DNA from 2 places in the Erwinia pyrifoliae DSM 12163 genome. Region 1 is predicted to be linked to the other one. Evidence: predicted binding sites of a transcription regulator. Region 1 holds the regulator's gene; the other holds the start of a gene.
What was found. Region 1 encodes PurR, which represses purine synthesis genes. Its sites were predicted from a motif close to CANGCAAACGTTTGCNTG; they were not measured.
Positions count from the first base shown of each region.

Region 2: a site for PurR is predicted at 1,964-1,981, ahead of gcvT (glycine cleavage system aminomethyltransferase GcvT). Genes of this name have one in related genera too.

Region 1 is NC_017390.1:2,132,938-2,136,153, forward strand. Features, by position in the region: gene EPYR_RS09515 (C40 family peptidase) at 1-831, shown strand, start outside; gene purR (HTH-type transcriptional repressor PurR) at 1,232-2,257, shown strand; gene punR (DNA-binding transcriptional activator PunR) at 2,254-3,186, opposite strand.
Region 2 is NC_017390.1:3,240,011-3,243,226, reverse strand. Features, by position in the region: gene ubiI (FAD-dependent 2-octaprenylphenol hydroxylase) at 1-289, shown strand, start outside; gene EPYR_RS14765 (Abi family protein) at 644-1,642, shown strand; gene gcvT (glycine cleavage system aminomethyltransferase GcvT) at 2,041-3,138, shown strand; gene gcvH (glycine cleavage system protein GcvH) at 3,162-3,216, shown strand, end outside.

The DNA.
Region 1 (3,216 bases):
CTATTCATTACGCTTTTCATGCTCGCTTTCGCTCAGCTATTTTTTAATATGGCGCACGCATCGCCACAGGCTCCTGTTAATGCCGATCGGCACAAAGCTGACCGAAATATCGCGCGCGAAGATGAACGACGCAAAAAACGCCCGGTAAAAGCTTCCACAACCAAAAAAATCAAACAACCTCCGGTAAAAAAAACTAAACAACCCGCACGACCGGCGCAGCTAAGCACGGCGAAAAAACAAAAGTTAAAAAATAAAACCACTGTCGTTAAGCGCCCAACAAAAAAAAGCAACACGGTTAAAAGCCAGTCTGCCTACAAACCCGGCATCAAAAAGACAATAAAAAAACGTTACGGCAGGCAGCGTGCAGATCGTAAGACGGCTCTGTCGGCCCCTATAAAGCTCAGTAATGCGCATCGCATTCGTTATCAAAAAGCGCGTGAAAGCGCAGTGAATAAACTGATGGGCCAGCTGGGTAAACCCTATCTGTGGGGTGGCAGCTCGCCTAAAACCGGGTTTGACTGCAGTGGCCTGGTTTGGTACGCCTATAAAGATTTAGTAAAATTCAAAATTCCTCGCACCGCAAATGAGATGTATCACCTGCGCGATGCCGCTCCGATCAGGCGTGACAGGCTTGAGAAGGGCGATTTGGTGTTCTTCCGTCTCAACAGTAAAAGTCGCGCCGATCATGTAGGCGTCTATCTCGGCGGCGGTAAATTCATTCAGTCACCACGAACAGGTAAAGATATTCAGGTCAGCACACTGGGTGATGATTTCTGGCAAGAACATTACATAGGCGCTCGTCGCGTGGTGACACCGAAGACGGTTCGTTAACCGCTGGCAGACAATTTTCCCGCCGGGCCGCGAGACGAAACGCATTGCTGCCTCGTAATCAACGATTCCGTCTGGACTCATCGTTATCAATTTCGGTAAGTGATTTAACTTCGCCATTACCCACATTGGGTTAACAGTCTGCAATTATTCCTATCGTTAACAGTAAACATCTCGTTTTCTTTGCGCAGCCTTGTTAGAATTCATCCTCTGCGTTGCGCAACGGTGCCAAAATTTGGCTAAGCCAGCACTGCGCGTCCTGTTACGGACAAACCTTACCCCTTCCCGATTCTTTGAGACAGCCCCCAATCATTCTGTCCAGTCGGGAAAAGCCTGCATCCAGGCAAACGATTAACAAACCAGTTATCAGCAGGTTACTGATAACACCAGGAGTAGGATTTTCATGGCAACAATTAAGGACGTGGCAAAGCGCGCGGGTGTTTCTACCACCACCGTGTCGCACGTCATAAACAAAACACGCTTTGTCGCCGAAGAGACGCGTGAAGCGGTATGGGTGGCTATTAAAGCATTGCATTACTCACCAAGCGCCGTAGCTCGTAGCCTGAAGGTAAACCACACCAAAACCATTGGCCTGCTGGCAACCTCAAGCGAAGCACCCTATTTTGCAGAAATCATCGAAGCGGTGGAGCACCGCTGCTTTGCTCAAGGCTATACCCTGATTCTGGGCAATGCGCATAACAATATCCAAAAGCAGCAGGCTTATCTGTCGATGATGGCGCAAAAACGCGTGGATGGCCTGCTGGTCATGTGCTCTGAATACCCGGACGCGCTGATTGCGATGTTAGAAGATAACCGCAATATTCCGATGGTGGTAATGGATTGGGGCAAGTCACGCGGTGACTTTACCGACACGGTACTGGATAACGCATTTGATGGCGGCTATCTGGCGGGGCGTTATCTGATTGAACGCGGGCACCGTGACATTGCTGCCATCCCGGGTCAGTTGGAACGCAACACCGGGGGCGGGCGCCATGCGGGCTTTCTGAAAGCACTGGCCGAGGCCGGGATCACACTGCGTGATGAGTGGCTGGTACAGGGTGATTTTGAACCTGAATCCGGTTATCTTGCTATGCAACAGATCCTGGCGCAGAAACAGCGTCCGACCGCCGTATTTTGCGGAGGCGATATCATGGCGATGGGCGCAATCTGTGCAGCAGATGAAATGGGACTGCGCGTGCCGCAAGACATCTCGGTGATCGGTTATGATAACGTGCGCAACGCCCGATACTTCACTCCGGCGTTGACGACCGTACATCAACCGAAAGAGCGTCTCGGTGAGACCGCCTTTGATATGTTAATCGATCGCATTACCAGCAAACGTGAAGAGTCCCAGACCATTGAGGTTTATCCTTCTCTTATCGAACGACGTTCGGTGGCGGACGGACCTTACCGCGACTACCGCCGTTAATTGCGCATCGGCCCCGGATGCTGTTGCTCGCTCAGCCACTCGGCCTTCAGGGTTTCCGTGCTACCAAGATATTCCAGCAGCCAGCTCAGCGCCGGTGAGGCGCTTTGTTCCGACCAGCTCAGACAGCACGGACTGTCTGGAAAAGGTGAGCTAAGCGCCAGCTCACGCAGTTCGTTTCTCTGCAACAACGGTTGGGCGAAATGGCCCGGCACCATGCCAACGCATAACCCCGCGCCCAGACAATCAAAGGCGCTTTCCCAGTCAGGCACAACCAGCCGCCGCTGATTATCCAGCGTCCATGTTGTGCGTTTGGGTAGCGCGCGTGAGGTATCTTCCAGCACCAGCGAAGGCCACTCGCGTATCCACTCTTCAGTCAGCGGCCCGGGGCGGCTGACTAACGGGTGTAGCGCATTAACCACACAGCGCCAGTTCAGGCTTCCCATATCACGAAAAGCGAAACGCCCGCCAACCGGAACCGCCTGTGTAGCACCTATCGCCACATCCACCCGCCCGTCTGCCAGCGCGTCCCAAACGCCGTTAAACACTTCTGGCATGATATGCAGCTCCATGTCAGGAAAGTGGCGGTAAAAATCCACCACCAGCTGCCGCGTACGCGACGGGCGTACGATGCGATCGACAGCGATATTGAGCTGCCCGCGCCAGCCGTTTGCCACCTGCTGACAGCGGCGGCGCGTGGCTATCATTTTTTTGATGACAAACCTGCCTTCCTCGCTAAATACCCGTCCGGCGTCGGTTAACACCACATCACGATGCCGCCTTTCAAACAGACTTACGGCCAGCCATTCCTCAAGCTGGCGCACCGTATAGCTTACCGCAGAGGGCACACGATGTAGCTCAGCGGCAGCGGCGGTAAAACTTCCGGTCCGGGCCACGGCATCAATAACTTCCAGTGAATGTTCAGACCACATATTTGCCTTCAAAAAAATTCATGTCGATTG
Region 2 (3,216 bases), 1.1 Mb from region 1:
CTTTATGGATGCGGCGGAACTGATTGGCGAAGTGCGCCGCCTGCACCAGCAGGGCAAAGATATCGGTCAGCACCTTTATCTGCGCCGCTACGAACGCAGCCGCAAACACAGCGCCGCAGTCATGCTGGCCAGCATGCAGGGGTTCCGCGAACTGTTTGACGGCAACAATCCGGCGAAAAAATGGCTGCGTGATATTGGCCTGGCGCTGGCTGATAACCTGCCGGGAGTTAAGCCACGGTTGTTGAAACAGGCGATGGGCCTGCACGATTTGCCCGACTGGCTGCGCTAGCGCCGTGTGCTTGCAGGGGGGCTTCTGCCTGATGCCTTTCATTTAAGATGATCGGCATTGTGTGCAAAAGAGGGACGTTTTCATGTGCAGGCGGTCGTCTCCGCATCCTGCATTGCGCCTGATAAGCAACGAGTACTTTATGAAGGAGATGAACGGGATCGGTGTGATAATGCAGCGGCTTTTCTCGATCCTTTCGATTGTGTGATGACTGAAACGAGAAAAGCCACCGCGAGGGTGGCTTTTCCGGTACTAACTGTACGCTCAGGTCCGAAGAAATCTGAGCCTTGATAAAAATATACTAACAAGTATTGACGATAGGGTCAATAGCCTCGGCTATTGGCACCGGAGCCTTTCATGAACGTCGAAGACTATATTTCCGCCGATCGCCTGAAAGTTTACATTGACGTGCTTAAATTGAAGCCGGACGAAGCGCTGGGCGGGTACAACTGGAACAAGGCGCTGTGCAGTGCGATGCAGCCCCTGATGCACTGCCTTGAGATTACGCTGCGTAACAGTATAGATTATGCCATCCGTCATAACCCACCTCCCGGTGCGGTAAACCTGTGGCGCACTGATGCCAACTGGATATTTGACTTGCCGCGTTATATGGGTGACAAAGCCTGGATCCGTCAGGGAAAGCGATACGCGCTGGATCGGCAAGGCAACATCCGCTACCGCCGCGGCATGCCGGTTTACGACAGGACCGCCTGGGAAGAGGACTGTATACGGAAAGTCTCGAAACGCATAACGGATGCAGGAAAGGCGGTGACGGCTGAGCGCGTCATCTCCGGGCTGGACTTCGGCTTCTGGACCAAGTTTCTGACGCCGGAATATGACGAGCCCCGCAACCGCAGCCTGCTGTGGCCGCACCTGATCGCAGATGTCTTTTCCGGCAAGCCGCCGGGCACGCCACACCATATCATCGCGCGTAAGTTCAGCCGTATCCGCGAGCTGCGTAATCGTCTGGCACATCATGAAGCCATTTGGAAATTTCAGTATGCAGATCCTTCTACAGGAAAACCGGACTATCGTCGCCCCGTGTACGGTACTAACGCTTCACTTCACCTTCTTCTGATGGCCTGGCGTGACACGCTGGAAGCCTTATCCTGGGTGAGTCCGGCACGTTATGCCGCATTTCTGGCGGAGGGACATCACCGGCGCTTCGAAACGCTGGCCACCGCAGACGGTCTGTACAGTTTTACCGGCAGGGAACAGATAAGCAGCAGCCTGGACGTCAGTGGTAGCCGGGAAATCAGGTCGCTGCTTTCCGGCTTGCGGCAGCAGAGGGTCATCCGCCTTACGGATCGGGGCTGCATTGTGGCAGTGATCGGCCCGGATTTCATTCGTCTTTGAGTCACAGAGTTGATATTCAGATAGCAGTTATATTGACGCCCCATTTTCGCACATCGTTTGAAATATTCTAATTCCACGCAATCATTCGCATTAGTTTAAATAATGCTACTGGCGCATCTGCCCAGTCATTTTTTATTAAATATGCGCCTGTCATCTATTTTTAAACTGCATTTTAGACGGTTATTTACCATTTATGTGCGTCAATTCGCGTTTTCCCAGTGCAAAAAGCTGGAAGCTCAACGGCGGTGCATTTTGCCTTAGCCCGGACTCGGCCTCGTTTACCTTATGGTTAATGGGCAAATTCAATGATAAGTTCGGAACAAGGATAACGTTTGCGTCAGGCCGCTGGTGGCGGCAACAGGCGCTATCAGCAACCGGAAATCAGCGACAGGAATAATATGACTCAGCAAACCCCGTTATTCGCACAGCACCAGGCCAGCGGCGCAAGGATGGTGGATTTTCACGGATGGATGATGCCGCTGCACTACGGTTCGCAAATGGATGAACACCATGCGGTACGCCGCGATGCCGGTATGTTCGACGTCTCTCATATGACCATTGTCGATCTTCGTGGCGCACGCACGCGCGAATTTCTGCGCTATCTGCTGGCAAATGATGTCGCCAAACTGACCCGGCCGGGCAAAGCCCTGTATACCGCGATGCTGAACGCCTCCGCCGGGGTGATCGACGATCTGATCGTCTACTTTATCAGCGAAGATTTTTTCCGCCTGGTGGTGAACTCGGCAACCCGCGAGAAGGATCTGGCGTGGGTAGCAGAGCATGCGGCCGTGTACGGCGTGGAGTTGACCGAGCGTGACGATCTGTCGCTGATCGCCGTGCAGGGGCCGAACGCGCAGTGCAAAGCGCAACGCGTATTTGATGATGCCCAGCGTGATGCTGTCAGCGCGATGAAACCCTTCTTTGGCGTGCAGGCGGGTGAACTGTTTATCGCCACCACCGGCTATACCGGCGAACCGGGTTATGAAATCGCTTTGCCGAATGAACAGGCGGCTGAACTCTGGCAGCAGCTGCTGGCCGCCGGAGTTCAGCCTGCCGGCCTTGGCGCACGCGATACGCTGCGCCTGGAGGCCGGTATGAACCTGTACGGACAGGAGATGGACGAGACGGTTTCCCCGCTGGCCGCCAATATGGGCTGGACCATCGGTTGGGAACCGTCAGACCGCCAGTTTATCGGGCGCGAGATGCTGGAGCTGCAGCGCGCCAAAGGCACGGAGCGGCTGGTCGGTCTGATCATGACCGAAAAAGGCGTGCTGCGCAACGAACTCCCGGTGCGCTTCAGCGATGCCGACGGCAACATGCTTGAAGGCGTTATCACCAGCGGTTCGTTCTCTCCGACGCTGGGGTGCAGCATTGCCCTGGCCCGCGTCCCGGCCGGCATTGGCGACCAGGCGGTGGTGCAAATCCGCAACCGCGCCATGCCGGTCACCGTGACCAAACCTGTTTTTGTCCGCGCCGGAAAACCGGTAACGAACTAATTTTGTCTCCCGGAGATATGTCAATGAGCAATGTACCGAATGAACTGAAATACCGCGACAGCCATGAATGGGTGCGCC